Regions from separate parts of the Macrococcus armenti genome, predicted to be linked through region 3. Evidence: predicted binding sites of a transcription regulator. Region 3 holds the regulator's gene; each other region holds the start of a gene.
The links. The regulator Rex, encoded in region 3, represses fermentation and respiration genes when NADH is low (regulators of the CRP and FNR family bind a similar motif). The targets are predictions, from matches to a motif close to TTGTGAAATATTTCACAA.
Positions count from the first base shown of each region.

Region 1 (8,271 bases), 400 kb from region 3:
AATAGACTCGTTAAGAGACCGGTGAATAATGCACCGATAAACATTGGTATATGTAATAGAAAGCTTAATGCAACACCTGGCAATACAGCGTGACTCATCGCATCACCCATTAAACTTAATCCGCGTAATATGATAAGACAGCCTACTACACCTGCTGCGATTCCGACAATCGCTGCTGTAATTAATGCACGTGATAAGAATGGATAGTTTGAGATTTCAGCAATAAAACTCATTTAAACACCTCCCTGAACGAAATATGTCTGTTTAATGTTATCGTCAGTAAGTATGCTTTCAGTAGGACCTTGGGCAATAATTTCTTTGTTCAGTAAAATGCACTCATCAAACAATTCAGGAGCTGACCTTAAATCATGATGCACAATAAAGATGAGTTTTTGATTTGATTTTAATTTGAAGATACAATCTTTAATGATTTCGTAACTTTTGAAGTCAATACCAACAAAAGGCTCATCCAGAAAGTAAATATCCTTTTCCTCCATAAGGCTTCTTGCGATCAATACGCGCTGTAACTGGCCGCCACTTAAATCACTGATCAGTTTATGCTGAATATCATTTAATTCCATCAACGTCATTAATTCATTCACCTTTTTATTATCCGCACGATACTTCATTAAAGGGGATGGGGATAAACCGGATCTAATCGTATCAATAACAGTGATAGGAAATTCGATATCTATAGATGATTTCTGAGGAATATAGGCACAACGTGTAAGTTGCTTATTTAATGGTTTATTATCAACATACACCGATCCAGTTGAGCGAATAAAACTAAGCATACTTTTAAATAATGTAGACTTCCCGGCGCCATTCGGACCTAAAACTCCTATAAGCTTTCCTGTTAATTGTTGTGTATAATTAATGTTACGAAGAATATGACGACCATCTATAAAAACGTTTAAATTATTGATTGAAAGCATAGACAACACCTTTTATATTATATTAAAAATAATTTTAGGTAAACCTAAACTATATTTAATATAATACTGAAAAAATCATAAATCAATGGGAAAGTTTGAATAAAATGTGAATACTGGAGGGAAATGCATGTTAACTGAAGAGAAAGAGGATTATTTAAAATGTATTTATCATAATAATGGTTTGAATGAATATGTTTCCAATAAAAAAATTGCAACACATCTTGGGATCAAGCCACCCTCTGTAACAGAGATGACGAATCGATTAGAAAAAGAGGGGTATATTACAACTAAACCTTATAAAGGGGCAAGGCTGACAGAAGTTGGAGAGAAAGAAGTTGCCAGAATTGTAAAACGTCATCGCTTAATTGAATGCTTTTTAATAGAATCGTTAGGCTATCGCTGGGATGAAGTTCATATGGAAGCGGAAGTGCTCGAACACCGTGTATCAGATTTATTTATAGAACGCCTCGATGAGATGCTCTGTTATCCTGAATATTGTCCGCATGGTGCATTAATTCCAAGAGAGAGCTTGCAGGAAGAAGAACTTCATATGGTTACCGAACTAAATGCAGGTGATTCATTTATTCTTTCAAAAGTTCATGATGAAGTGGCGTTGTTATCGTATTTATACGAGAATGATATAAAGATTAACGATAGGTTGAGAATTGATTCGATTGATGAAGCGAATCAAATTATGTATTTGAATAAAGGTGATAAGTCTGTAAGTCTGAGTATGGATAATGCCAAAAAATTATATTATAAATAACAAAAGCGCCGAACCGCATGCAGTTCGGCGTTCATTATTATCCTTTTATTTCATTTCTGCTTCCATTTAAATATGCATAAACAAGTCCTACAAAGATTCCGCCTCCGATATAGTTACCGATATAAGCGAAAACAATGTTTTTCAGAACATCGATCCATGATAATGCATCAATATTATAGAACATCATTCCTGCAAATAACCCTGCATTATAAACAACGTGTTCGTATGCCATAAATACGAAAATTACAACACCGACACCGATAAAGAACACTTTCGCGAGTGCTTCTTTACATTGAAGTGAAATATAAATTCCGATATTAATAAAGAAGTTAGCAAAAATCCCTTTTATTAAAATTGTAAGCCACGTAGAATCAATTGTTTTTGCATTAACTGTTTTTGTAAGTGCAGCGACCATTTCGGGCGTCATTACTTTAGTTCCTGTCATCATACCGAATAATACGAAGCCACCAATGATGTTACCGATAAAGCAGTATGTAAAAATTTTCATCACTTTAGGCAGTGAGATGACTTTATAATAAAGACCAACAGTCATGAACATAAAGTTACTCGTCAATAATTCCGAGTTTGTAAGTACAATCATAACGAGTGCAATACTGAATGATATAGCACCAAGTAAATTAATTAAACCTGGGTTTACTCCTGCAAATTGTGTTTTGACTGCCAGCATTAATACCGTCATAATTGCGAGTAAAAATCCAGACATAACAGATTTCAGCATGTATCTGCCAGGTGTGCGGTCAACCATGATTTCTTTTGTTGCTACTTGACCAACGATATTTTCGATATTAGGTTTTGAAGCATGTGTATCTTCAATTGTTTTTACAGGTCGTGCGAGTGTCATAATATCCCTCCGTATATATGTGCAATGTTTCACAATTACTATATCATATTAAAAATTGTTTTTATATAGTAATTTTACAATATTATACTCGTTGTTTGAATAAAAGTCACAGTAAAAATAATAAGCGTATTAAAGATAAAGCTCTAAATGAGAATATACAATATTAAATGATAATTTTTGATGCTGGAAACTGATTAAATCAAGGCATACTAATTGTTAATTAAAATAATTATAAATTTAGGTGTCTTTAGTTGACTTGTATTATGCATCATGTATAATAAGTATTGTAGAGATTAGAATTATTCTAAATAAGAATTTTATTAAATTTTCAGGAGGAATTTATTTATGTCATTAATCAACAAAGAAATTTTACCATTCACAGCACAAGCGTATGATCCAAAAGGTGATAAGTTTGTAGAAGTATCAAATGAGTCAATGAAAGGTTCTTGGAACATCGTATGTTTCTACCCAGCAGACTTCACTTTCGTATGCCCAACTGAATTAGAAGATTTACAAGATCATTATGCTACATTACAAGACTTAGGTGTTAATGTGTACTCAGTATCATGTGATACACACTTCACACACAAAGCTTGGCATGATCATTCAGAAGCGATTTCTAAAATTCAATACACGATGATTGGTGACCCATCACACGTTATCGCGCGTAACTTTGATGTATTAGATGAGGAAGCTGGTCTTGCTCAACGTGCTACATTCTTAATCGATCCAGACGGTGTTGTTCAAACAATGGAAATTAACAACGATGGTATCGGTCGTGAAGCAAGCGTGTTAATCGACAAAGTGAAAGCTGCGCAATATGTAGCATCACATGATGGTGAAGTTTGTCCTGCAAAATGGAAAGAAGGATCAGAAACTTTAACACCAGGTCTAGATTTAGTAGGTAAAATTTAATTATTGAACTTAACATCAATATTTATAGTGCCACAACGTATATATTGCGTTGTGGTCTCTATTATCTTTAAAGTGTATAAATATACAACAAAAGGAGCGTAAGTAAATGCTAGATAATAATTTAAAACAGCAATTAGGCCAATATCTCGAACTACTTGAAGGCGAAATCGTTTTAACAGCAAGTAAAGGTGATGATAAAACTTCACAGGATATGATGGCATTATTAAATGAAATTAGTGAAATGTCGGATAAGATATCTATTCAAGAAGCTACGCTTAAGCGAACACCTAGCTTCACAGTAGCACGTCCTGAAGAGGAGGCGCGTGTAACATTTGCGGGTGTTCCGTTAGGTCATGAATTTACATCATTAGTGCTTGCATTACTTCAAGTGAGTGGAAGAGCGCCGAAATTAGACGAAGATGTCATTGATCAAATTAAGAAAATTGATAAGCTATTAAACTTTGAAACTTTCGTAAGCTTGACATGCACAAAATGTCCTGACGTTGTTCAGGCTTTAAACGTAATGTCAGTATTAAATCCGAACATCACACATACGATGATTGATGGGGCGGCATATAGAGAAGAATCTAAAGATATTATGGCCGTGCCAAGCATCTTCTTAAATGGCGAAGAATTCGGTAGCGGTAAGATGACCGTTGAAGAAATTATCAACCAAGTAGGAGGCGGTATGGACGCTTCTGAATTTGATGCGAAAGCACCGTTTGATGTACTAGTAATTGGTGGAGGTCCGGCAAGTGCTGCTGCTTCTATTTATGCCGCGCGTAAAGGGTTACGTACAGGTGTAGTTGCTGAGCGTATCGGTGGTCAGGTCAATGATACTGCAGCAATTGAGAATTTCATTTCAGTGAAAGAAACGACTGGACCAGAGTTTGCCCAAAATTTAGCAGACCATATTAAGAGTTATGATATTGATGTTATGAATGCGGTACGCGTAGATTCAATTGAAAAGATTGAAGATATGGTACATGTAACACTTGAGAATGGTGGAAAACTTTCAAGTAAAACATTAATTATCGGTACTGGCGCAAAATGGCGTAATATGAACGTACCAGGTGAAGCTGAGTATAAAAACAAAGGTGTTGCATATTGCCCACACTGCGACGGACCATTATTTGAAGATAAACGCGTAGCGGTTGTCGGCGGAGGAAACTCTGGTGTTGAAGCAGCAATTGATTTAGCAGGAATTGTTGAACATGTAACATTACTGGAATTTGGTGAGACTTTGCGTGCAGATAAAGTACTGCAGGATCGATTAGCTTCATTAAACAACACAGAAATTATTAAATCAGCAGCTACGAAAGAACTGACAGGTGACGACAAACTTAAAGCATTAACGTATGTGGATCGTAATACAAATGAAGAGCATACTATTGATTTAGAAGGTGTATTCGTTCAAATCGGTCTTGTACCTAGCACTGAATTTGTTGGTGACTTAGTTGAACGCAACAATCGTGGCGAAATTATCGTAGACCGTAAAGGTGCAACAAATGTACCAGGTATTTTCGCGGCAGGAGATTGTACGGATCAAGCATATAAACAAATTATTATTTCGATGGGTGCAGGCGCAACAGCTGCATTAAGCGCATTCGATTACTTAATTAGAAATTAATTCACTATGAGACTACATAAGATGTATAATATCTTATGTAGTCTTTTTATTTGAAAATTTAAATAATTAAGTAAAAATCTGGAGGTTACTGAGATGAAGAAGTTGTTATATTTTTTAATTGCAGTGTTTGTATTAAGTGCTTGCAGCAATGATGGTGCGACAAGCAGTAAAGCTTCCAAAGATAAGACAGTAATTACAGTTTCGGCTGCTGCAAGCTTGAAAGATGCTTTAAATGATATCGAAAAAGCATACGAAAAAGAGCATAAGCATGTCGACTTAAAATTTAACTATGGTGCATCAGGTGCATTGGCGCAGCAAATAAAGTCAGGCGCACCCGTAGATGTATTTATTTCAGCAGCAGAAGATAAGGTAGATGATTTAGTGAAAGATGATAAAGTAAATAAGCAAGATACAAAGCAACTCTTAAAAAATCATCTCGTTATCGTATCTAAGGACAAACTCGAAAATATGAATGCACTCACTTCAGAACAAGTACAGAAAATTGCACTGGGTAATCCTGAACTTGTACCAGCTGGTAAATATGGCAAGCAAGCGTTAGAACGTGCAAATTTATATGAAAAGTTAAAACCAAAATATGTACTGGCGAAAGATGTAAGGCAAGTACTGACGTATGTTGAAACTGGGAATGTTGAAGCAGGTATCGTATATACATCAGACTTGAAAGCAAGCGATAAAATTAAAAACGTTGTGACGATAGAAGACAAGATGCATGATGAAATTATTTATCCAGCTGCAATCGTTAAAGATACAAAGCATATGAAAGAAGCTAGAGCATTTTATGAATATTTGGACACACGACAATCAATTGAAGTTTTTGAGAATGCTGGATTTGATAAAGTAAAATAATAAAGAGGTTACAAAATGGAAAAAGAACAAAAATTACAACGATTTTTCGAGAAAGAATCACAATGGCAGTCAGCATATTTAGCGTTTAGATCACTGATGCAGGATACAGAACTGGAAGAAGATTATAAATGGATGCATCCGTGCTATACTTTAAAAGGGAAAAATGTCGTTTTAATGCATGGTTTTAAAGCATATGTAGCATTACTTTTTCATAAAGGTGCACTGATTGAAGATAAATTTAATATGCTCGTTCAGCAGACAGAAAATGTACAATCTGCAAGACAGCTGCGATTTAGCCAGTAGAGGAAATTCATGATAAGCAGGAACAAATTAAGTGGTATATAAATGAAGCGATTAAGATTGAAGCTTCTGGAAAGAAAATAGAGAAACAGCAAACAGAGATTGAAATTCCGACTGAGATGGCAGAAATCTTTGCAGAAGATGAGGCTTATGAATCACACTTCCATGCACTCACACTAGGAAGGCAGCGCGCGTATATTCTAGATATTAATAAAGCGAAAAAAAGTGAAACGAGAACAAATCGAGTGATGAAACATAGGGATAAAATTATGCTCGGTAAAGGAATATTAGATAAATAAAAATTGTTTTTAGTTAATAATAAAATTTGTTGTTGTGGACGTGTTTGTTTTATAAAACACGTCCGTATTTTTTAATAAAAACTATTTAAACAAAAGGAATTTAATACTTGTTTACAAAAATTTAACAGAAATTAATATACTTCCTGTAAAATTTGTATATTATTATATATATCAAATAATTTAGGAGTGTTTTATGAAAAGAGATATTAAACTTATGTTGTCATTGCCAATTTTTAGCTGGGCATTGTATGACTTTAGTAACACAATTTTTAGCGCGAATATCGTAACGCTATTTTTCCCGCAATTTGTGACAGAGCAATTGGGAACTGATCCGGTAACCGAACAGATATCTTCAACATGGATTGCATATTCTGCGAGTATTGCAGCATTACTGTTAATTGTATTAAGCCCGGTATATGGTGTATATATCGACAGGACAAATCGTAAAAAGAAATGGGTTGTCATATTTTCTATAGTTGTATTTTTATGCACATTTTGTATGGGGTATATTTATAAAAATCCAGTTGAAGGGACATTTCACGGTGTTCCAATTACGTTTTTAATCATTATAATTTTATTTACAATTGCAAAGTTTATGTATAACTCGAGTCTTGTGTTTTACGATGCGATGATGCCTGATTTAACAGCTAAAGAGCACTATTCGGTAATATCAGGATTTGGGGTAGCACTAGGTTACATGGGGACTTTGTTTGGTGTAATTTCAATCATGATGTTTGTAGGAACTAAAGATGCCGGAGAAACATTTATCCCGACAGCGATATTATTTTTACTATTTAGTTTGCCATTATTTATGTTTACATCAGATAAAAAAAGGCAATCGGTCAAACAAAAGTCTATGAGCACTGGATATAAGGAAATTATTGAAACATATCAGCTTGCGAAAACAAAACCAGCGATTTACATATTTTTAATTGTGTATTTCTTTTTAAATGATGCGCTGGCGACAGCAATCAGTATGATGCAGCCGTATGCAACAACGGTTGTTGGTTTCACGAGTGATCAGTTTATTATGATATTTATGGTAGCAACAGTATTCAGTATTATCGGTGCGTTTGTATTCGGATATATTGCAAAACATATTGGCTCATTAAAAGCACTGCATTATGTCGGACTAGTGCTAATGATTGCATTAATACTTGCGAGTTTGCCGCTACCGAAAGAAAGTTTCTATATATGTGCGATACTATTCGGCATTGCTATGGGGTCGATATGGGTAATATCAAGAACATTAATTATTGAGTTATCGCCACCAGAACATGTCGGTCAGTTTTTCGGTTTGTTTTCAATGAGTGGTAAACTATCTGCAGTATTAGGCCCATTCATTTACGGAACGATTACATTGCTGCTAAAAGATTATGGACCGTTAGCAAGCCGTATCGCCATCTTATCACTTTTTATTATGGCGTTATTAGCTTATGTTCTGCATTTTAAAGTCATTAAAGCAGTACAGGAAGTATAAAATTATTATTTAAATATAATATAATCTTACACTTCTTAATTTAGAACTAATTGGTATATATTCATAATCCCCATATTTATCAATTTAAATTAATTAAGTAACAAAATAAAATAAATGGGTTAAAATTGAAAAAAACTATTTGAAATGAAATTAAAGTTTGCTACTATTAAAATAACAAACCAAGGAGGAATATCATTTATGAAGAAATCTAAAGGCT
Region 1 is NZ_CP083608.1:97,928-106,198, forward strand. Features, by position in the region: gene LAU42_RS00515 (metal ABC transporter permease) at 1-233, opposite strand, end outside; gene LAU42_RS00520 (metal ABC transporter ATP-binding protein) at 234-935, opposite strand; gene LAU42_RS00525 (metal-dependent transcriptional regulator) at 1,063-1,701, shown strand; gene LAU42_RS00530 (formate/nitrite transporter family protein) at 1,739-2,563, opposite strand; gene ahpC (alkyl hydroperoxide reductase subunit C) at 2,909-3,478, shown strand; gene ahpF (alkyl hydroperoxide reductase subunit F) at 3,585-5,108, shown strand; gene modA (molybdate ABC transporter substrate-binding protein) at 5,202-5,975, shown strand; partial or broken gene LAU42_RS00550 (YdeI/OmpD-associated family protein) at 5,991-6,574, shown strand; gene LAU42_RS00555 (MFS transporter) at 6,768-8,054, shown strand; gene LAU42_RS00560 (flagellar basal body-associated FliL family protein) at 8,253-8,271, shown strand, end outside.
Region 1: LAU42_RS00530 (formate/nitrite transporter family protein) is a predicted target of Rex. The motif match lies at 2,581-2,598, and genes of this name have one in related genera.

Region 2 (8,271 bases), 450 kb from region 3:
TGATATTAATGATAACGACTGGTTAGAAGTTTATAACCGTAACGGTTTGGTGACAGCGCGTGCTGTTGTATCGCACCGTATGCCACGCGGCACAATGTTTATGTATCATGCACAGGATAAACATATTCAAACACCAGGTTCTGAAATTACAGATACACGTGGTGGATCACATAATGCACCAACACGTATTCACTTAAAACCAACACAACTTGTTGGTGGCTATGCACAAATTAGTTACGGATTTAACTATTACGGTCCGATTGGTAACCAACGTGATGTTTACGTTGCTGTACGTAAGATGAAGGAGGTTGATTGGCTTGAAGATTAAAGCACAAGTCGCAATGGTAATGAACTTAGATAAATGTATCGGATGCCATACGTGTAGTATTACATGTAAGAGTACGTGGACAAACCGTCCAGGTGCTGAATACATGTGGTTCAACAATGTAGAAACAAAGCCGGGTATCGGTTATCCGAAACGCTGGGAAGACCAGGAAGTATATAAAGGGGGATGGCAATTAAACAGTAAAGGTAAACTAGAGCTTAAATCAGGTTCTAAACTTTCTAAAATTGCTTTAGGGAAAATTTTCTACAACCCTGATATGCCAGAAATGAAAGATTATTATGAGCCATGGACTTACAACTATGCAAATCTTACGAACGCAAAAGAACAAAAGCATTCACCAGTTGCAACAGCTGAATCATTAGTAACAGGTAAAAAGATGGACTTAGAATGGGGACCAAACTGGGAAGATGATTTAGCAGGTGCACATATTACAGGACCAACAGACCCAAACATTCAAAAGATTGAAGAAGAAATAAAATTCAATTTCGAACAATCATTTATGATGTATTTACCAAGGTTATGTGAACACTGTTTAAACCCATCTTGTGTCGCAAGTTGCCCAAGTGGTGCGATGTATAAACGAGATGAAGATGGTATCGTGCTTGTCGACCAGGATGCATGTCGTGGCTGGAGATATTGTATGACAGGTTGTCCTTACAAAAAAGTTTACTTCAACTGGAAAACGAATAAAGCTGAGAAGTGTACATTCTGCTTCCCGCGTGTTGAAGCAGGGCTTCCGACAGTTTGTTCTGAAACATGTACAGGACGTATGCGTTATTTAGGTGTGTTACTATATGATGCTGACCGCGTATTAGAAGCAGCAACTGTGAAAGATCCACAAGATTTATATCAGGCACAACTTGATTTATTCTTAGATCCACATGATCCTGAAGTAATTGCACAGGCTGAACGTGATGGTATCGCGCAGGACTGGATTGAAGCAGCTCAAAACTCACCGGTGTATAAACTGGCAATTGAATATAAACTTGCATTCCCATTACATCCGGAATACCGTACATTACCGATGGTGTGGTACTGCCCGCCATTAAGCCCGATTATGAACTACTTTGAAGGTAAAGATTCGATTAAAAATCCAGATATGATTTTCCCTGCAATTGAAGAAATGCGTTTACCTATTCAATATTTAGCGAATATGTTAACAGCAGGCGATGCGAAAACTGTAAAAGAAGCGCTTCAACGTATGGCGATGATGCGTAGCTATATGAGAGCCGTTTCAAGTGGTAAAGATTTTGATGAGTCGCGTTTAGATCGTGTTGGTATGACAGCACATCAAGTGAAGCAGATGTATCGTTTACTCGCAATCGCGAAGCATGAAGATCGATTTGTTATTCCAACATCGCATAAAGAAGGGTACATGAATACGTATAGCGCTCAAGGTGGCGAGGGTTATACGAGCGATAACTTCGGTGCGGATTGTGATGGTTGTGGACCAGTTCCGGCTGGAAAATCTGGTAAAGAAGTTTATGAAGACAACTTCTACGGAGGCATTTGGCGTGATTGATTTAAATAAACTTTATGACTATAAACGAGCATTCGGATTCTTTAGCCACCAGCTCGTTTATCCTGAGAAATTAAATTTTCATCCGAGAGAATTTGATGGGGTATTTGCAGAAGACCATCCAGCATACGAAGCGGTAAATCAATACTGGAAAAATATGCATGAAATCAGTTTATCTGAAATTCAGGAAGTATATACATCAACGTTCGACTTTGAGAAGAAAACGACATTGTACATGACATATGTTAAGTTTGAAGATAAGAAAGAACGCGGACAAATGCTTGCACGTCTGAAAGTGTTATATGAAATGTTTGGCCTTGAAATGCCATCATCTGAACTGTCAGATTTCCTGCCATTAATGTGCGAATTTATTTATGCAGCAGACTGGCGCGGAGATGACCGTGCGGAAGAAAGTATGGGGCTGTTATTAATGGTCATTGAAGATGGGACGTATAACTTATTACAAGCATTAGATCACATTAAGAGCCCTTATTATCATCTAATATTAGCAATAAGAGAAACGTGCAAAGCATGTTTAATTAAAGACGAGAATGAGGTGACGGTAAATGGGTGATCAATTACTGTGGGTAATTTATCCGTATGCTTGTATCGCAATATTTATTATCGGCCATATTTTTAGATTTAAGTATGACCAATTTTCATGGACGGCAAAGTCGAGTGAATTTGTAGAGAAGAAGTCATTGATGTGGGGCAGTATTTTATTCCACTTAGGGATTATTCCAGTTATTATGGGGCACGTAGTAGGTCTTGGAATTCCTGCAAGCTGGTTGCGAGCAATCGGTGTTAGTGACCATTTATATCACATTGGTGCAGTATATATCGGAAGTATATTCGGTATCGTGACTTTGATTGGTATGTTGTTATTAACAGCACGTCGCGTAACAAATGAAAATGTAAGAAAGTTAAGTTCATTATCAGATATACTTGTGAATTTTCTATTGTTATTTATCGTGTTTATCGGCTGTTACTCAACGATTGTAACGAATGCGACGATACCTGATTTTGATTACCGAAATACTATTTCTGAATGGTTCCGTGGATTGCTTATATTAAGACCTGAAGCGGGCTACATGGAAGGTGTACCGTTATCATTTAAGATACACGTATTAACAGGATTTTTAATTACAGCGCTATGGCCGTTTACACGATTAGTACATGTATGGAGTGTGCCGGTAAATTATGTAGGACGTAGCCATATATTATATCGTAAACATAAACAATAAGTTATAATCAGAAGGCAAAGGAGTGAAAGAGATGTATGATTACCAAATAATCATTGATCAATTGAGAGAATCTCTAGATGTAGATTTTATCGGACTCGCGATGCCTTCTGATTTAATTTTACAGACAGATATTCATTGGCTATATGTTACTGGTGAAACAAATGAAAGATATAAGAAGATAGAATTAAAAAAAGGAAAAGGCGTCGCAGGGATTGTTATAAAAACTGGACGTGACTGGATGGAACTTGATGTAGCATCCAGCAGTTTACAATCACACATGTTTGATTTTCCAATCATTCGCTTCGAAAAACTTACAAATTTTCTTGCGGTACCATTATGGAAATATAATCAAGTTGCCGCGGTATTACTCATAGGTAATAGAAATAAGAGAACTTTTACGCTTACAATGCACGAACAGTTAAAAGCACAGTTAGATAAAGGTTTAGGTGCTTTCTATCGCAAGGATGTGATTAATAGTGTCCGAATTTAAAACATATCCTGAACAGCAACTTGAAAGTGCACTAATTGATGCGTTTTATCATGATACAGATGAAATCATCATTTTTATTGATGAGGATAATCGTATTCTGAAGATGAATGAAGCAGCAGAAAAAGTAATTCATATGCATGATAATATTGCAGGCCTTACGAGAAACCTTTGTCGTACTTGTCTCGGTGTAACAAGTGAACATGCGTTAATGGCGTGCAGAGATTGTTTTATTAAACGTGAAGAAAATAATCAGTCATTCCAGATTTTCCTGAAGGATGAAATGGGGGAGCCGAAACCTTATTCTGCTTCATATGTTGTATTAAAGCAGTTAAAAGGCATTAAAGTTCTGACATTACAAAATATTTCCCAACAAATAAAAACGCAGGAAATATTGCATCAAAAAACGATTACTCAAAAGATTATGAGTGCTCAGGAAAATGAACGCAAAAGAATTTCACGAGAATTACATGACAGTGTTATTCAGGAATTATTAAACGTATCAGTTGACATCAGACTACTGAAGTATAAAACTGAAGAAGAGAAAGAAAAACACCTTCAGCTTATGGAGGGCACGATATCACGACTTATGGATGATATTCGTAACTTGTCGCTGGAACTTAGACCGTCATCACTCGATGATTTAGGCCTTGTAGCTGCATTTAAGTCTCACTTCAAACAACTTGAGAAAAGTTATGGGCTTGAAGTGATTATGGATGAGAATATTCAGGATATGCGTTTTTCGAATGAGATTGAAACATCAGTGTATAGAATAACGCAGGAAGCGATATTAAATGCTTTAAAGTATGCAGACGTAGATGAAGTCAATGTGCTGATACAAAAAGATGATTCAGAATTAACAGTAGAAATAAGTGATAGTGGAGATGGGTTTACACCAGGAGAGACACCGAAAAGTTCCGGACTTGGCTTATTTGGTATGCAGGAACGTGCAGCTATCGTCAACGGACACGTTGAGATAAATAGCGAAAAGGGCAAAGGTACGTTTGTAACATTAACCATCCCACTTTAGGGGGATATAAATGAAAATAGTAATTGCGGATGATCATGCGGTAGTGCGTACAGGATTCTCAATGATTTTAAATTATCAGGAAGATATGGAAGTTGTTGCGACAGCGGCTGACGGTATGGAGGCATTTCAAAAGGTGTCTCAGCATAAACCGGACGTGTTAATCATGGATTTGAGTATGCCGCCTGGAGAATCCGGATTGATTGCGACGGGTAAGATTAAAGAAGCATTCCCAGAAACGAAGATATTAATATTAACGATGTATGATGATGAAGAGTATTTATTTCATGTACTAAAAAATGGTGCGAACGGTTATATTCTTAAAAACGCACCAGATGAAGAGCTTGTTAAAGCTGTACAGACAGTTTACAAAGAAGGAACTTATATAGATCCGAAGATGGCAACTTCTCTTGTACATGAACTCATACATCACGATACAGAGTATTCGGCAAAGAATGACCATTTAAAGATATTAACGAAACGAGAATTAGAAATACTGCCTTTAATTGCTAAAGGATATGGTAATAAAGAAATTGCAGAAATGCTTTTTGTTTCTGTTAAAACAGTAGAGGCACATAAAGCGAGAATTATGGACAAGCTGGAGCTTAAAAGTAAGCCGGAACTTGTGGAATATGCGCTTAAGAAAAAATTACTTGAGTTTTAAATGAGGAACTCCGTAAAAAAGGTAGTGACGTGATGCAATTTCAAACAAAGATGAAAGCACTTCGTATATTAGAGAATGAACATCTGCTCATTCGATCGTTACTTCACGAATGGTATCAGATAATGATGGATGTAAAGCAGACGGACGCGATGTTATCGAAGTATCATAAGTTAAGAATGTTAAAAGAGAAAGTATCGGATTTTCTGCCAATTCTTGATAAACACCAGGCAAAAGAAGAGCGATTTTTCTTTCCGATTCTCGGAAGTTACATCGGAACAGATCAAGGTCCGATAATCACAATAGAGGCAGAACATGATGAGATGGCACAATATTTCAATCATTTTATCGGTGTTACGAATATGATGGAACTCAGTACAGAAGACATTAACCTGCTATTAAACGATTTAAATGAAGGGTACGAAATTTGTATGGTCCATATGTACAAAGAAGAAAGTGTACTGTTCCAGATGGCTGAGAAAGTATTCAAAATTAAAGACGAAGAAACTTTGCTTGAGGCTGTTAATACGAAGATAATATAAGAATAAGATTCGAAACGATACCGTGTTTCGAATCTTTTTTCTTATATAGGGATTTAACCTATACATAGGGGGAATTCCCCAATGTTAAATGAATCACAATCACCTTAAAATATATTTGTATAGTAAATCACAAACTTATGAAAAAGGTGAAGACGATGAACAAATCAACAGGTAAAGTACAATTACCCTTACAGACGTTAAGTTTAGTTGCAGGATTTATGGCATGGACAATTATTGCGCCACTTATGCCATTTATGTCACAGGAATTTACGATTCCGGAAAGTCAAAAAGCGATTATTTTAGCAATTCCAGTAATTCTTGGATCTATATTACGTATTCCTCTAGGCTATTATGCTAATTTAATCGGCGCAAGAAAAGTATTTTTATTCTCATTTATCTTTTTATTAATTCCTGTATTCTTACTGAGTATGGCACAATCAACAACGATGCTTATGGTTGCAGGACTTTTTCTAGGAGTTGGTGGTGCAATCTTCTCAGTAGGTGTTACGAGTGTACCGAAATATTTCCCGAAAGAAAAGCATGGTTTAGCGAATGGTATTTATGGAATGGGGAATATCGGAACTGCTGTATCAGCGTTTGCAGCACCACCGATTGCGAATGCAATTGGATGGAGCAATACTGTTAAATCTTATTTAGTCGTTATGGCATTATTTGCTTTACTGAACTTCTTATTAGGGGATAAAGATGAACCTAAAGTAAAGCAACCATTAATGGATCAAATTAAAGGTGTGTTACCGGAATATAAATTATACTTACTGAGCTTCTGGTACTTCATTACATTTGGTTCATTCGTAGCATTCGGATTATTTTTACCAAACTTTTTAGTTAACAACTTCGGTTTAGATAAAGTAGATGCTGGTGTTCGTACAGGTACATTTATTGCGATTGCAACGTTGCTTCGTCCAATTGGTGGAGTGCTCGGTGATAAATTACGTGCTATGGACGTGCTTAAAGTTGTATTCGTTGGTTTAATTATTGGTGCTGCAATGTTATCTATTAACCATCAAATTTTCTTCTTTACTGCAGGATGTTTAATTATTTCAGCATGTGCCGGTTTAGGAAATGGACTAATTTTCAAACTAGCACCAACGTATTACTCTAAACAAGCTGGTATTGTAAACGGCATCGTTTCAATGATGGGTGGTTTAGGTGGTTTCTTCCCGCCACTAGTTATTGCCGCTTGTGCAGCAAACTTCGGTACAAACAAGCCAGCTTTTGCCTTCCTTGCAGTGTTTGGTATAATTGCATTAATAACAATGTTCTGGATGGACAAAAAAGAAGGCAGAAATTAGGGGATGACATATGCGATATGACAGACAAATAAAATTTTATGGTATCGGCCAGGAAGGTCAGGAGAAACTCTCTCGTAAGACTGTTGGTATTGTAGGATGTGGTGCATTAGGTACGCATCTTGCAGAATCCTTGGCAAGATGCGGTGTAAGTAAAATTGTGATTGTCGATCGCGATTATGTTGAACTCTCAAATTTACAACGACAATCACTTTTTAAGGAACAAGATGCGATTGATGCGACGCCTAAAGTGATTGCTTGTGAACGTGAAGTTAAAGCAATTCGAAGTGATATTCAAATTGAAACATATATCAATCATCTTGATGCGCCGCTTTTAGAAGCGGCGTTTTTGCAATGTGATTGTATATTAGATGCGACCGACAATTTTGAAACACGATTGCTTATTAATGATTTCTGTTATAAATATAATATTCCATGGATTTATGGTGCATGTGTAGAATCCACTTATGTAGCATGTCCTTTCATTCCTGGTGTAACACCTTGCTTTAATTGTGTGATGGGTATGTTACCCGTAATGAACAGAACTTGTGATACAGTAGGTGTTATAGAACCCGCTGTGAGTATGGCAACGAGTTTTCAGATGATGTATGCATTAAAACTGTTAACAGATACACCATTCGATGCGAAATTAGTATTCGGAGATGTATGGCAGATGGATCATACGGCACTGAAGTTTTCAAGAATGTTTAATGAGCGTTGTTCAACGTGCGGGGCACATGCATCATACCCGGCACTTAGTCAGCAAACGCATGAAACGATGTTATGTGGTAGAGATACATTACAGATTGTGACAGCGTTCAGTGATGAAGATTTGTTGAAACATTTACAATCGTTGTCTATCATATTTCAGGAGACGCCTTATTTTATAAGATTTAAGTTTGATAATCATCCGATTGTATGGTTTAAAGGTGGCCGTATGTTAATTCATGACGTCAAATCAATGGCTGAAGGTAAGAAAGTTTATCATCAATTATTTGGTTAGGAGAGATAGTAATGGAACATTCTAATGAAGTACGTAAACAATTAAATGTAGGTGTTATTACAGTAAGTGACACGAGAGATTATGATACAGATAAGGGCGGAAAAGCGATTATTGAACAATTAAAAGATATCG
Region 2 is NZ_CP083608.1:145,237-153,507, forward strand. Features, by position in the region: gene LAU42_RS00745 (nitrate reductase subunit alpha) at 1-328, shown strand, start outside; gene narH (nitrate reductase subunit beta) at 318-1,868, shown strand; gene narJ (nitrate reductase molybdenum cofactor assembly chaperone) at 1,861-2,439, shown strand; gene narI (respiratory nitrate reductase subunit gamma) at 2,432-3,109, shown strand; gene LAU42_RS00765 (GAF domain-containing protein) at 3,141-3,599, shown strand; gene LAU42_RS00770 (sensor histidine kinase) at 3,586-4,626, shown strand; gene LAU42_RS00775 (response regulator) at 4,637-5,287, shown strand; gene LAU42_RS00780 (hemerythrin domain-containing protein) at 5,320-5,826, shown strand; gene LAU42_RS00785 (nitrate/nitrite transporter) at 5,982-7,139, shown strand; gene LAU42_RS00790 (ThiF family adenylyltransferase) at 7,150-8,139, shown strand; gene LAU42_RS00795 (MogA/MoaB family molybdenum cofactor biosynthesis protein) at 8,151-8,271, shown strand, end outside.
Region 2: LAU42_RS00785 (nitrate/nitrite transporter) is a predicted target of Rex. The motif match lies at 5,908-5,925, and genes of this name have one in related genera.

Region 3 (8,271 bases):
ATTCGGATACGGAAAATTACTACTTGAATATGTAATAAATTACGCACGAATTACATGTGAGATGATGAGCTTAGAAGTTAGAATAGAGAATAACGCGGCACGAGGATTATATGAGAGTCTTGGATTTACTTACGGTGGCACAAGACGAGATTATTATGGTCCTGGTGAAGATGCGAAAGTGATGTGGGTGAAATTACGATGAATAATGAGAAGGATATAACAATTTTGGCAATTGAAACGAGTTGTGATGAAACAGCAGCAAGTGTTGTCCGCAATGGATATGAAGTATTAAGTAATGTTGTGAATTCTCAAATTGAATCACATAAACGATTTGGTGGTGTAGTTCCTGAAGTTGCAAGTCGGCACCATGTAGAAAACATTACGATGGTTATTGAAGAAGCAATAAGTGAAGCGCATCTTACATGGGAAGAAATTGATGCAGTGGCAGTTACAGAAGGACCTGGATTAATCGGTGCATTGCTCGTAGGTATTAATGCGGCGAAAGCGTTAGCGCTAGCGCACGGTAAACCACTTATCCCTGTCCATCATATAGCAGGACATGTTTATGCAAATCATATCGAAGAACGATTAACATTCCCGATGCTTGCTCTTGTGATTTCTGGAGGGCACACGGAACTCGTATTAATGAAAGGTCATATGGACTTTGAAGTGATTGGTGAAACACGTGACGATGCGGTAGGAGAGGCGTACGATAAAGTTGCAAGAACAATAGACTTACCTTATCCGGGAGGACCACACGTAGACCGACTCGCAGCAGAAGGTGAAGATGTATTAGACTTTCCTCGTCCGATTATGGAAGGGTACGACTTTAGTTTCAGTGGTCTTAAAAGTGCAGTCATTAATAAGTTGCATAATTTGAATCAAAAAGGTATTGCATATAATAAAGAGGACGTTGCTGCAAGTTTTCAAGAAAGTGTAATAGATGTGTTAACAGAACAGACGTTTAAAGCATTATTAGCATATGAGATTAATCAATTGCTTATATGTGGGGGTGTTGCTGCAAATAGAGGCATTAGAGCACGTATGGAGCAGATGTGTGAAGATAAAGGTGTAAAGCTATTAATACCACCATTGAATTTATGTACTGATAATGCAGCAATGATCGGCGCGGCAGCATATTATGAATATAGAGCTGGTAAATTTGGTGCAATGAACTTAAATGGTCTTTCAAATATTAATTTATAGTAGGATTAAATGTCCCCAAAAGTGACACTCGGCGGCTAAAACAGGTGTGAGTGTCCCAAAAAGTGACACTCATCAACAAAAACAGATGTGAGTGTCCCAAAAAGTGACACCGAGCAACAAAAACAGATGCGAGTGTCCCAAAAAGTGACACTCACAGCAATAACTAACATAAACATAAGAGGACGAAACGTAATATGACGTTTCGTCCTCTTTTTAGTATATAAATTATGTTCATAATAAACACGAACATACGTACTTGTACACAAGTTGTTAACAATTTGTGTATAACTATATGTCAATAGTACGTTTTACACAATTATTTCATTATGTTTTATGCAGAAATCTGTGGATAAACTGAATAACTTTGTGGATTACTTATATTTCAATGTTTTTAATGTGTATAACTTTGTGAATAGTCATTTTCAGAAAATAACGTGTTTTTATCCTTCTAACGTCATTTCAATTTCTGACCATTCTTCAAATAATGATTCATTTTCACGATTAAGTGCTATGAGTTCATCATTTAATGTATTTGCTTTTTCGATATCGCTGAATACTTCTGGTTTTGTAAGTTCGATTTCTATTTCATTTATGCGTGCTTCATGCACTTCTATTTGCTGTTCGAGCTTTTCTTTCTGGCGTTCCAGTTTTCTGCGTTCTTTTTGATTTGCTTTAAAAGCATCATAATCATTTTCTTTATATGTTTTTGTTTCCTCTTCAGCTTGATGTGCTAGTATCGCCATACGTTCTTCTTCTTTTTCGATGAAGTATGAATAGTCCCCTAAAAACATTCGGCCGCCTTCTTTATTCATATGGAATACTTTCGTAGCGAGTTTATTAATGAAGTATCGGTCATGACTGACAAATAATAATGTGCCGGGGTAGTGGATAAGCGCATCTTCTAATACTTCTTTCGCATCGATATCTAGATGGTTTGTCGGCTCATCGAGTATGAGTACGTTATGATTTTCTAAACTGAGTTTCGCAAGTTGTAGTCTCGCTTTTTCACCACCGGATAAGTCGTTAATAATTTTCTTCACGTCATCCTGGACGAATAAGAATCTTCCGAGTACTGTACGTATTTCTTTCTCCGGCATCGTGGGATAATACTGCCATAATTCTTCTAGTACTGTATTGTTAGAAGAAAATTCAGCTTGTTTCTGATCGTAATATCCGATAGATAGATTCGCACCGTATTGTACATCACCTGAGAGTGGTTTAAGGAGTTTTGCGATTGTTTTAATAAGTGTCGTCTTACCTATTCCGTTCGGTCCGATAAATGCGATTGCGTCTTGTTTTGATACGTCAAAATTTATATTCATAGCAAGTGGCGCATCGTATCCGATTGCTAAATCTGTGCAGCGTAATACGTCGTTTCCTGTTTCTTTATCAATTGAGAAACGTAAATTCATTGAATGATCATCTTGTTTCGGCATATCTATTTTTGTCATCTTCTCCAGAACTTTACGACGGCTTTTTGCCATACCGCTCGTTGATGCACGTGTAATGTTTTTCTGCACGAACGTTTCTAGACGTTTAATTTCAGCTTGCTGTCGCTCGTACTGTGCCTGCATCTTTTCATAATACTGGTCACGTAATTCAATGAACTTAGAGTAGTTACCGACATATTTCGTAACTTGACCGAGTGCGACATTGTATACAGTGTTGACGACTTTATCTAAAAAGTAACGGTCGTGCGAAATGATAACGATGGCACCGTTATATGTTGTTAAGTAATTTTCAAGCCATGCAGTCGTATCCATATCAAGATGGTTCGTCGGTTCGTCAAGTAGCAGCAAATCAGGGTTATGCAGTAACATTTCTGCAAGTGCAAGACGTGTTTTCTGACCACCTGAGAAACAGTCGATTGTTTTATTGAAGTCTTCTTCTTTAAAGTTCAAACCTGTTAATACAGATTTAATCTTCGTTTCATATAAGTAACCGTCTTCTGCTTCAAATTTATGCTGTAACTTTTCGTATTCAGTGAGCTTCTCCTGATACGCTTCACTTGCAGCATCATCGCTATGTTCGCTTAAGTACAGCGCAATATCGTTCAGTTCATGTTGCATACGTTCCAGATGCAGAAAAGGTTTCTTCATCGCCTCATATACAGTACCTTCTGCATTTAAAGTCATCTGCTGCGTTAAATAACCGATATTCACATGTTTTGCGATAGACAGATGTCCCGTATCATAATCTTCAGCACCCGCGAGAATTTTCATTAAAGTCGTTTTACCGGCACCGTTCCGTCCAACGATGGCAATACGATCGTTGGATTTAACTTCGAATTTCACATTTGAGAATATATTTTCACCTGAGTAGGATTTTGTTAAATTACTTGCTTGTAATAATATCAATGGTTTCACCTCATCTTCATTGTACAGTAACACATAATAAGTTGGAATCTTTTATCAATGAATTCACAATTTCACATAGTCTTTTATATATATAAGTGTTATAATAATGTCGATGTGAATGTTATCACAAAAAAGAAACGGGTGAATAGGATGTCGAAGGACGAAATTAAAATTCCTAAAGCCACTTTAAAACGACTTCCTTTATATTATCGTTTTGTTAATACGTTATATAATTCAAATGTTGAACGAGTGAGCAGTAAGGAATTAAGTGATGGGTTACAAATTGATTCTGCTACGATTCGTAGAGACTTCTCCTACTTTGGAGAACTCGGAAAGAAAGGTTACGGCTATAACGTTAACTTTCTACTCAACTTCTTCAAGACAACATTACAGCAAGATATGATTACGAAAGTTGCAATTATTGGAGTCGGTAACTTAGGTACGGCATTAGTAAACTATAATTTTTCAATTAATGACCGTATGAAGATTACAGCAGCATTCGATGCGAATCCGGAATCAATCGGTAGACAAATTGGTAAGATTGAAGTTCAGGATATGAAAGATTTTGAGAAAGTTGTTGATAAGACTGGTATTCAGGTCGTAATATTAACTGTACCGGGAAGTGTCGCGCAAGACGTCGCAAATAGAGTGACAAAAGCACAAATTAAAGGTATATTAAACTTTACACCAGAAAGATTAAATGTACCGAGTGGCGTACATGTTCATCACATTGATTTAGGCGTTGAATTACAATCTTTAATTTTCTTTATGAAAAATCATTAGGGGGATAAATACATGTTACTTGGTTTTGCATCACCAACAATTTTAGTGTTTTTAGGTATTGTCGCGTTAATTATATTCGGTCCTAAAAAAATGCCGGAATTCGGTCGCTCAATGGGAGAGACTTTAAAGGAATTTAAAAATGCAACAAACGGTATTATGGATGAAGATAAAGATGATAAAGAAGTAAAAAAATAAAACGGCATCTGTGCCGTTTTTTTATTGAGAGGTGATTACGGTGGATAAGGATAATTTAACAATAGTTGAACATCTTGAAGAATTGCGGGCAAGACTTATGGTTGTCGGTTACTTTTTAATTGCAGGTATGTTCATTGGATTTATATTCGGTAAACCTGTCACAAAGTTTCTTACAGTAACGGATGTACCTAAAGGCATTGCATTAAATTACTTTAAAGTATCTGATCCGCTTTCTATTTATTTGAGCGTTATTATGATTATTGCGATTATTATTATTTCACCGGTAATCCTCTATCAGCTGTGGGCGTTTATATCACCGGGTTTACATCCACAGGAAAGACGTGTGACGCTTGCGTATATCCCTTTTTGTATTATTTTATTTTTTGCTGGGATGAGTTTTGGATACTTTATATTATTTCCTTACTTTATTAACTTCTCACTTGAACTCGCAAGTGATATGGGATTACATCAGCAAATCGGTGTGACGCAGTACTTCGGAGAAATGGTGAAGATTACGATGCCGTTTGGCTTTGTATTCCAGTTACCGATACTACTATTATTCTTAACACGTCTTGGCGTTGTGAATCCGATATTCTTAAAGAAAAATAGAAAGTATGCGTACTTTATTTTAATGGTAATTGCTGCTATTATAGCGCCACCAGATACGATGACTTATATCATTTTCGTATTGCCGATGGTGTTGCTATATGAATTCAGCATCCAGATCAGTAAAATCGGTTATAGACAGTATTTGAAAGGCGAGCAGAAATTAATAGAAGAGGAATTAGAGAAGTAGTGATAAAGCTGCTTCTTTTTTTATATTTTCTGCTAAAATAAAAGTAATATATTTCAAGGAGAATCATTATGAAGGAATTACATCATTCACAGTTAAGTGAGCAGGAATTAGCAACGCTGGAGCGTCGCCTAAAGACGAAGCTTAAACCATATCCGGATAAGTTGAAGTATGATATGCCTGACCATGGCTTTGATTTTGACCCTATATCATTATTAATAGATGAATCAGAGCGTTGCTTACTTGTCGGACGCATTAACGGTGAACTTGCGACACCGCGTATTATGACATTTGAAGATGGTGAGCTGAAACAACGGCCGGCATTCTCAGAGCATTGTCGTGGAAAGCTTGAGACAGCTGAAGGTTATGCGACGAAGAAAATTGTGCGTCTGCATCCTTATGAAGGTAAACGTTATGAGCTTATTGCGGATATTATAGATAATGATGCGCTTGAGTTAAACATAGAACTACGCGTTTCAAGGAGAGAACGTACAGTCATGACATATGATACAAGCACACAGCAATTTATAATTGATCGCACGGATAGCAGCTTGTCGACTGTTGAGGATTTTAAAAGAGTTATTACGTTACACGCACCGTTAACGTCACTGCATTGTTTCGTATATGAACATACGATTGAAATCTTTATCAATGATGGTGAAGCTGTTATGTCGACATATATTAATACGACAGATGATGCAGATGGAATTCGTGCCTCAGCACTCCGTGGTCAAGTGTATTTGAAACTGTCGAAGTATGATTTGTCAGAAGTGTAAAAAAGCACGAAAAATTTACAAAATTTTAGTTTTAATTATTTCCAACAAATAGTATATTTATACTACAATATAATAAATGTAACAATATTAAATATTACATTACATAATTCAAATTAGATTTATATTGCTAGGGGATGAAAAAATGTATTCAGTATTAGGACAAATTACTAAGATGTATGACAGCTTTACACCAGTTGAGAAGAGAATTGCAGATGTAGTAATAGAATATCCGGAGAAAGTTGTTAACTTGCCTATTAAAGAAATTGCAAGCCTTTCAAATACGAGTGAAGCAGCAATCGTTCGCTTCAGTAAACGTCTCGGTTTATCTGGGATTAAAGTTGTAAAAGTTGAATTAGCGCGTGAGCTGCATACAATAGCAGATAAGAAAGTTCCGACAAAAATTGAACTTACAGATGACAAAGATGTTATGAAGGAAAAAGTATTTAATAATACGATTCAGGCACTTTATAACACGGAAAAAGTAATATCAGCACAAGTAATCGATGAAGCGGCACAAGCAATTACGAGTGCAAAACGTGTAATGATTTTCGGTGTCGGCAATTCACGTGTTGTTGCTACAGATTTACATATTAAGTTTATGAGCATTGATCAGACTGCGATTTTAGCTACTGATTTATTATCGGCAATAACAATATTAGGACACTTTGAAGCCGGTGATGTATTATTCATCACTTCTGAAACAAGCAAGAACAAAATTATTACAGATATTTGCAAATACGCTAAAGAAAAAGGTATAAAGATTATATTATTATCACAAAAATTCTCATCGCCTGCGATTCGTATGGCAGATATCGTACTTGCGATGGGGAAAGAAGAGAACGAAGTGAATCTTGGTTATATGACAGTGCGTACAGCACAACTTACAATAGTTGACGTATTATACTTAAGAATTTGTGCATATTTAAAGGATACAGTCATTTCTAATATGCAGAATTTAAATGAAACACGTAAAATTACGCACGAACAGGAAAATTTATAAAAAATGATCCGGCTCCATGAGTAAATATTTACTCATGGAGCCGGGTTTTATTATTTACGTAAAAGAAATAAGCCTGAACATAATAACATAAGCGGTAATATTAAATATATTAATGGGCTCTCACCTGTATCAGGCAATTTATCTTTCTTATCTTTCTTATCTTTTTTAGTTTTATCCTTCTTATCTATCGTCTTATCTTTATCTTTCTTTGGTTTAATATCACTAGTAATTAAATCAAAGACTTGTTTATCTAAATCAGCATAATATGCCTCGCCATCCGTAGGTTTGAACTTACCCGGTTTAATACCGTTAGGAATCGAATCTTCAGTAGGCTGTTCCGGGAATGCTGGTTCAACGAAATTACCGGGTTCATCAGGATTACTTGGTGTTCCTGAATTACTTGGTGATTCCGGTATATGTTGGTCAGGTGGTGTTGGCGTGCTACCACTATCTGAAGGTTGACTTGGTTTAGGTAGTTCAGTAGTCGGTTTTTCTACAGTAGGGACTTCTGTTTTAGGCTGTTCTGTTGTTGGTACTTCAGTAGTCGGTTGTACAGTCGTTGATTCTACAGAAGGTTTCTCAGTTGTCTGTTCATCGGATGGAGTCTCTGTTGTTGGTTGAGATTCAGAAGTTGATGGCTTCTCAGTCGTATTATTAGGAGTAATTTCTGTTGATACGATTTCAATTGAGGGTGCGAGTTGACTTTCGGTCGTCGGTACCTCTGTTGTATGATTTATTTCTGTTGAAACAATTTCAGTTGTTTCAGCAGCATTTACTTGTGGCGCTGATAAGACGACTAAGCACGTTGCAGTCAATAGCGCTGTATTTATTTTAAAGTTATGCATGTTAGCTCCTCCAATTTCCAATTACGTTCATTATAATGGAGAATGTACACTTTTTCTATGAACAAGTATGATTGTTACACACATTTAACATTTCATATATAACTGAAACATTTTAAATGTTTTGTAAACCAAGTTTGTAGTATAATAATTATATCAAAAATATACGATGATGAGGGATATAAATGGAGAAACAATATTTTTCAAATGATACGCATATTGGCGCAGTTCACTTAAATGTAAACTTTTTAGAAAACAGCGTGAAGTTTTATCATGAAATATTAGGGATGCAAATTCTTGAACAAACTACTGCTTTTGC
Region 3 is NZ_CP083608.1:1,897,401-1,905,671, reverse strand. Features, by position in the region: gene rimI (ribosomal protein S18-alanine N-acetyltransferase) at 1-202, shown strand, start outside; gene tsaD (tRNA (adenosine(37)-N6)-threonylcarbamoyltransferase complex transferase subunit TsaD) at 199-1,206, shown strand; gene LAU42_RS10255 (ABC-F family ATP-binding cassette domain-containing protein) at 1,647-3,563, opposite strand; gene LAU42_RS10250 (redox-sensing transcriptional repressor Rex) at 3,714-4,346, shown strand; gene LAU42_RS10245 (twin-arginine translocase TatA/TatE family subunit) at 4,359-4,541, shown strand; gene tatC (twin-arginine translocase subunit TatC) at 4,582-5,337, shown strand; gene LAU42_RS10235 (GH32 C-terminal domain-containing protein) at 5,406-6,110, shown strand; gene LAU42_RS10230 (MurR/RpiR family transcriptional regulator) at 6,253-7,110, shown strand; gene LAU42_RS10225 (LPXTG cell wall anchor domain-containing protein) at 7,161-7,955, opposite strand; gene LAU42_RS10220 (VOC family protein) at 8,138-8,271, shown strand, end outside.

Region 4 (8,271 bases), 1.0 Mb from region 3:
ATTACATCACTTGAAATATCGATTGAACCAAATTCATTTGTAATCTCTAATGTCATTTCACTGCCTCCTTGTTTATACACTCGTCACATTATTATAATCAATAAATATTCATAATTACAAGAATTGTCTCGTTTAATCTTAAAAATAATTTTATTAGTTTGAACTTATATCATTTAAAATAAAAGAAAATCGATTATTTGCACATACGACGAATGACAAAAATTTATTGCAATACAAATTGAATTATGTTAAATTGTTATAGTATGTAAAAGATAAGTGTATCTCTATATTCTATTAAAGGAGGCAAAAACAATGGCTAAAGTATGTCATGTTACTGGTCGTAAAGCCGTAACAGGTAACAATCGTTCTCACGCAATGAACTACAGCAAACGTCGCTTCGGAGCAAACTTACAAAAAGTCCGCATCTTAGTAGATGGTAAGCCTAAACGTGTATGGGTTTCAGCTCGTGCATTAAAATCAGGTAAAGTGACACGTGTTTAATTGAATATATAGATACAAAAAAGACCTTTGTGTGAAAGGTCTTTTTTTATTCTTTACTTTGAATTATATATACCATACCTTGCTCAACTGTTACTTCAGCTCGCGTTGATTGAAATTCATTCGAAACAGTTCTCGTAATTCCTAAATTTACTTCAAACCGCTCAACATCATATTTGAATCCTACTAAAGTCAATATGACCCCATCATTAACTGGAATAAACGAAATATATTTCTTATCATATTCCTTCTCAATGATATGCGTTCCCGCTGCAAGTACTTGAATCGTATTTTGATCGTTCACCATAATAAATTCACTTTGAGATAATAATACTTCCGGATGTAATAACGTCTGTAAATTACCTAAAAAGTGATCCAGTCTACCACCAGTAGCACCATGAATGAATACTTTCTGATAACCTAAATCTTTCGCATACTGAAGCGCCACTTCTAAATCCGTTTCATTTTTCTCTGCGGGTAAATAATCGATTTCAATTTCATTTTCAATGCGCGCGCGCTCATTTTCATCGATTGAATCAAAATCTCCGAATACTGCAATCGGTCTAATATTATGTTCAATGAGCATTAACGCACCATAATCAACACCAATCCAGTCATCATCACGATATTGTTCAAAGATTGAATCATCTACATCTAACTTCGTACAAATAATATGTAAGTTCATACTATTCTCCCTTCAGCGCTCTGACAGGCATCGAATAGTCATCATGTTTAAAAAAGTAAGAGCCTGCTACAAGAACATCCGCCCCACTATCGATACAATACTGCGCAGTTACATCATTGACGCCACCATCTACTTCGATTTCATATGTAAGTTGGTGTTCATTTCGATAATTTTTCAAAAATTCAATTTTACTTAAACATTCCTGAATAAATGACTGGCCACCAAATCCAGGATTAACTGTCATTACGAGCACAAGATCTACCATGTGCAATACAGGCATTAATACTTCTATAGGTGTGCCCGGATTTAAAGTGATTCCGACTTTTTTTCCAGTATCACGAATAAGCTGTAAAGTACGGTGTATATGCTCGGTTGCTTCAACATGAACGGTAATAATATCACTACCCGCATCTGCAAAGGCCTGAATATAACGTTCTGGTTTCTTTACCATTAAATGTGTATCAATCGTCATTTTCGTATGCGCTCTAATTTGCTGTAATATCGGAAATGCAAACGATAAATTCGGAACGAACATACCGTCCATTACATCGAAATGTAAGTAATCTGCACCAGCAGCTTCAATTGCATTGATTTCGTCTTCTAATTTCATAAAATTACATGATAATAAACTCGGTGCTACTTTCATTAATATCTCACCTTTCTAGATTCAATTTCCCGTATCATCTGTAAATAATGGTCATATCGTGTCTGTAGTATTTCACCTGCTTCTACAGCGCTTTTAACCGCACATTTCGGTTCATTGATATGCAGGCATTCTCTAAACTTACATGCATCAGCAATGGCGATAAATTCAGGAAACATATTTTTTAATGTGACTTTTTCGATATTATCAAGATCCAATGAGCTAAATCCTGGTGTATCCGCAATATAACCATTTTGTAACGGTATCAATTCAACATGCCTCGTCGTATGTTTTCCTCGATTTAACGCGTTGCTAATAACGCCAGTATTTAAGTTCGCATCAGGTATTAAACTATTAATAAATGATGACTTCCCAACACCAGACTGACCAGCAAGTACTGTTATCCCTTTTACAAGCGTGTCATAAGACTGCGTATTTAAATTTGAAACGAAGTACGTCTCGTATCCGATCGATGTATAATATGCTAAATGATTTTCGATTTTGCTGCATTCAGATGCCGATAATAAATCTCGCTTTGTCACTAAAATTACGGGTTCAATATGATAAGATTCAACCTTTACGAGAAACTTATCAAGTAAGTTTAAACTGAATTCTGGTTCCTTTGCACTCATTACGATAATCACACGTTCAATATTTGCAACTGGCGGTCTTACCATATAATTCGTTCTTTCTTCTATAGATAGTATGTAGCCATCCGTTTCATTCTCTATCTGGAATGTAACGAAATCACCTACGAGTGGATTTATCCCTTTCTTTCTGAAATTACCACGTGCACGACATTGATAAATTTCATCATTATACTTTACGTAATAAAAACCACTTAATGCTTTTATGATTTGACCTTTAATAACATTCACCTCATTTAGAAGATTTTGGCGCATTTAAATACGCATAAAACAAACCGATTAATAAACCGCCACCAATATAATTACCTAGACCACTCATAATAATATTTTTAATGATATCAAGGTAATACTCAGAACTTATTCCATTAACGACTGCACCAGTAAATATTATACCATTCGCAATAACATGTTCATAACCCATGTACGCAAATATCGTAACACCAATCATCAATACGAACATTTTCGGAAATGCTTCCTTAAAATGCATTGAAACAATGATTGAAATGTTAATAAAGAAATTCGCAAAAATTCCACGAATAAATATATCATGTGCTGTTAATGTATGCGCTTTATATTCTGTAATAGTTATCATCAATTTTATCATATCATCAGACAGTAATGTAGAAAAAGAAAGCATTAAAAACAAAACGAGTCCGCCGAGAATATTTCCGATGAAACAGACAAGAAACACGAGCAGCGCATGGTATAAATCAATCGTTTTATAATACATCCCTACAGTAAAATACATAAAGTTGCTCGTCAGCAACTCTGAATACGTAAACATAATAAATACAAGGGCGACACTAAAGCCGACCCCTCCAATGAGAGCCGCAACTCCTGAATCTGTCACTTTTAAAAAATCAATTTTTAATTTCCACGTAAAAATTGTGATCAGCGCTATGATAAACCCTGCCATCATTGCACGCAATAAATATCTTATCGTAAAGCTTGAAATCAAACCTTGTTTCGTCGTTACAGTATGCTGGATACCTTCCATCAATAATCTACCGTAAAAAAATTCGCTTTCTAAATCTGCCTGCTGTTTCATTTTCTATTCTCCTTGTGATGTATTTCACAAATAGTTTATGATGAAAAAGTAAGAACATCAAGTGCAACAAGTGGCAATATTGTGACATACTTAACATATTCATACTCCTATATTGATTAAATGACAACTACTTTTTTTGCAAGTATTTTTTGTAATCTTCACGAAGTTCCAGCTGATATTTCTGAATTAAGTCACGTTCAACTTCTGCTCGAATGCGATCAACATAACCTTTACTTGTTTGTCTGTATATTTTGTACAGTAAAAATAATGTGACCACTAATATAAGAACGATAATTCCAAAACCTAATAACACCAATGTCGTTAAATAGTCCACCATCTCCTGGAAGTGTGCAGTTTTATCTGTAATATACGCTTGAATCTGCTCAAGTGGGTTCGTAAATAATAGCAATACATCTCCTCCTTTTATTTTTAATTTTATCCCAAACATAGTATCATAAACAAAAAGGAGGTCTTTAAATTGAAACATATTACATTAGATGCACTACAGGATACACTACAAACAGGAACTGACGCACATATTATTGACGTACGTACACCTGAAGAATTTGCTGAAGGCCATATAAAATCAGCAATTAACATTCCTTTAAATACAATTCCTGATCAATTAAGTCAATTTAATTCGGAAGATGAATACATCATTTTATGTAAACGTGGTGGCCGTGCTTTACAGGCTGCTGAATACTTATATGAAGAAGGCATTAATATTACTGTTGTTGATCAAGGGATGGATGACTGGAAAGGTGAAATTACAAAATAAAACTGAGGCAATTGCCTCAGTTTTATTTTGTACGGTCTATGTTTACTTTTATATCTTCTATATCCATACCAGATGCTACTTTACCCGGGAACTTCGTCGTATCTACAGTAAAGTCCTGTGGTGGTACATTATATGAAATTTCATTTGCAAAGAACTTCATCGTTTCTTCCATAATAATAATCGTCATCCACTCACCTGCACAACGATGGTTCGTATAATAATCTCCCCCACCTTGCGGAATAAGGTCAAATGGACTACCATCCCATGCATCAAATCGATATGGATTGAAGCGATCTGGTTCACTGAACAAATCATCGCGATGTAATGTACCATAAACGTCAAGCACCATCATCGTATCTTTTTTAATTTTATATCCTTCAAACGTAATATTTTCTTTCGCTTTACCTGGTAAAAATGGAACAAATGGATAGTAACGTCTTACTTCCTGAACAAACTTATAGGCATAGTCGTCTTCGTTTAAAGCAACACGTATACGCTCACCTGGAAATTCATGAAGCGCGAGTACGCCGAAGCTGACAAATTTATTAATTGCTACGAGTGGGCGAATCACATTCATTAAATCTACAGCACAAAGTCTTGCATCCATCGGTTTACCATTCATATCTTCCCAATGACTAAATTCGTATAAAGCCGTCCCTTTTTCTGGATGGATTTTCCCTTTACGCGTTGCAACAATTTGATCTTCTAAAAACTGTTCTACACGTGCTCGTGCTTTTTTAGCTTCTCTATAGCCACCATATAGTGAACCGATAGCACTGAAAGAATCAATCATCTTATTCATATCGTCAGCCATTTTATTAATATTGTCTGGATTCTCAACGATACCCGCCCATCTTAATCCAACTTTTGTTAGCAACACTGTAGATTCATTATATACATTTACTTTATGCTGATACTGCATATTTTCTATATTCTGGAACCAGTAATTGCGTGTAAGCTTCCTTAAATACGCAAGATTCTCATCTGTCATCAATGACATAAAAAGCGCTTTTCGGTCAAGATGTGTTTTTCCTGCTGTCGTATGAATCGCACCTTTTCCAAACAAAGTTTTAACGACGCGTTTCGGTAAAGTGCCTTTACGCTCAGTTTTATCATTATCGTAAAACAATTCTGCAGCGTTTTTACCACTAATGACAACAGCAGTCTTTCCACCTAAAACATTCGTTTCAAATATATTCGTATTAAATTTTTTCATGCGAGAAGGTACGTACTCATATCCTTCTTTCATAATTTTTAGTGAGTTATCAATACCACGATCTTTAGGAATTCTTTTACCCATAGTTATACCCTCCTGAAATAATTATATAAACACTTTACCCTTTATAAGTGATTCATAACATGTCGCTTTGCAAATTCCATTATTTGATCATCTGATGCATGATTGATGATCTCTACGTCAGGATATGCGGTTCTTTCACCTGTAACACCATATTCAAATGTATATTGACCAAGTTGTATCGATTCATATTCACTTAATGCACCGAACGATGCTTCACCGACTTTTAAAGCATCAGCTTCCACAATATATTGTTCAATACTTCCTTTCGTATGTCTGCTCATCAATATGACTTCAGGTTTAATGTCAAATACTGACGCCGTTCCTTCTGTATAACGGACATCCAGTATAATTGGTAGTTCAGTTGAAATTTCGCTTTTAATCTCATGCAACTGTTCCGGAGCATATATTAATACATGCTGATAACTTTCTGTTTTATGTACAAAAGGATCTGCTATTTCAAATCTTTTGAGTTCAAATTCATACGATTCACTACTACGCTTTACTGTTGCATCAACTTGTTTCAAAATTAAATTCGACCATTCCTGACGCTCAATCGCATCGTGAAATAATAGTTTACGGTAGCGTTCACTCAGTACGTCAACAGCATCATTACTTAAATGGGTAATCATATCCCCGACAACAAATCTTGTATCTTTATTAACTTCAACAACTTCAAGCCCGTATTGTGATCGATTCACAACGAATCCATTATTCGCTTTATATTGATAGAACTGAAAGCTTTTCTGTTGATATTCCGCGATATATTCTTTCATAATTTCAACGAATGTATAGTCATTTCCGGGCGATAACTGTTTAATGATATTAATATAAACTTCCTTCGTTTCTTCATCCTGAATATGGAGTACTTCGCTAATTTTATCACTAACTGCATTAAATATATGATGGTACTTCATGAACACTCCCCCTTCATTCATATTATACATATTATGAAGAAAGAAAAAAACTGGTTACATCTGTAACCAGTTAATTCCCAAGACTATCATATTTTATTTTTTCATGTATATACGTTTTACCGTCAATCTTAACGAGAATCTCACCATCTTCATCAGGCGTAATAACGAGATTAAAGTTTTTCGTTGTACTATTTTTCGTCTCATAACTTTCTTTTAGTTTATCAATGTCGTTTGAATCGTCCTGAATGTAAATCTCTACTTTCTGTTTATCCCCAGTTCCTCGGTAAGGAATTGTAAACGTTCCATAATATGTTTTATCATATTGTGAACTTTGTTCATCAGAATTATCATTTTCACTTTCTTTGTCATCCTTTTGTTTTTCGTTCTTATCCTTACCTTTAGAAACGACAAAATTAATTTGAGAACCATACTGATAATTAATATTATAGACATCTTGTGAAATTACTTTATCCTTTTCTATATCATCCGAATATTCTCTAGCTGATACATTTACGATAAACCCTGAAGACTCTAATTCATGTTTAGCTTTCGCAAATGATTTACCGGTATAGTCTGGCACGTAAATTTGTTCTATACCTTTAGATATTGTCAGTTCTAATTCAGTCTCTTCCGGGATGACTTTCATACCGTTCTCTATACTTTGTTTTAACACTTGACCTGATGGCGCCATGTCGTGAACTTCTTTCAAGCTGACATTTTTAAAATTCGCATCTTCAAGCTCTTTTTTTACATCTTTAATATTTTTGCCAATATAATTATTAACTTCAAATTTTTCCTGTCCTTTAGAAATTGTTAAATCAATTTTCGTATTCGCTTTAACTTTTTCGCCGACTCCAGGAGAAAAACGGATGACTTTATTTTTCTCTTCATTCGTCGTATACGTATACTGAACTTCGCCTTTTCTTAAATTATGTTCGTGTAACAATTCAGTTGCCTGTAGTAAAGATTTACCTTTTAAATCCGGAACAGTAGATTTTGACTCCATGAATAGCGTTGCATAAACTGCCGCACTTAATACAAACATTAAAATTAGTGGAATTAAAAATAACAACCACTTTCGATTTTTACGATTTTGTTTCGGTTTTTGTACTGGAACGAAAGATTCTTTTTTCTTTTCATTTTTAATCACTTTGTCATCAACGATTGGAATAAGTTTCGTTTTATCATCGACTTCTTCAATTTTATCTTCTTCAAGGCGTGATTCATCCAGAACTGTCCTTAAATCATCATACATTTCCTGAGTTGTTCGATAACGACGCAATTTGTCTTTCATCGTCGCTTTATTTACGACATTTTCCAGACTTTGAGGTATCGACTTATTTTCTGTACGTACTGACGGTATCGCATCCTGAATATGCTTTATTGCAATACTTACTGCAGACTCCCCTTCAAAAGGCGGATGACCTGTCAGCATTTCATATAGTACAATGCCGATTGAATAAATATCACTAGATTCATCTGTTCTGACACCTTTTGCCTGCTCTGGTGATAAGTAATGAACACTTCCCATAATATGATTCGTCTGTGTCATCGCCGTTTCACTTAATGCACGGGCAATCCCAAAATCCGATATTTTTAATTCTTTCTGATCCGTCATTAATATATTCTGAGGTTTTATATCACGATGCACAATCCGATGTGAATGCGCATGCTCTATACCACGTAATATTTGTTTTGCAAAGAACACCGCTTCTTCTGCAGATAACGGACCATTTTCTTTTATATATTCATGTAAGG
Region 4 is NZ_CP083608.1:889,981-898,251, reverse strand. Features, by position in the region: gene LAU42_RS04680 (Asp23/Gls24 family envelope stress response protein) at 1-56, opposite strand, end outside; gene rpmB (50S ribosomal protein L28) at 313-501, shown strand; gene LAU42_RS04670 (thiamine diphosphokinase) at 548-1,183, opposite strand; gene rpe (ribulose-phosphate 3-epimerase) at 1,185-1,829, opposite strand; gene rsgA (ribosome small subunit-dependent GTPase A) at 1,829-2,728, opposite strand; gene LAU42_RS04655 (formate/nitrite transporter family protein) at 2,706-3,521, opposite strand; gene LAU42_RS04650 (hypothetical protein) at 3,649-3,930, opposite strand; gene LAU42_RS04645 (rhodanese-like domain-containing protein) at 4,000-4,299, shown strand; gene LAU42_RS04640 (cytochrome P450) at 4,322-5,599, opposite strand; gene LAU42_RS04635 (hypothetical protein) at 5,641-6,513, opposite strand; gene pknB (Stk1 family PASTA domain-containing Ser/Thr kinase) at 6,584-8,271, opposite strand, start outside.
Region 4: LAU42_RS04655 (formate/nitrite transporter family protein) is a predicted target of Rex. The motif match lies at 3,534-3,551, and genes of this name have one in related genera.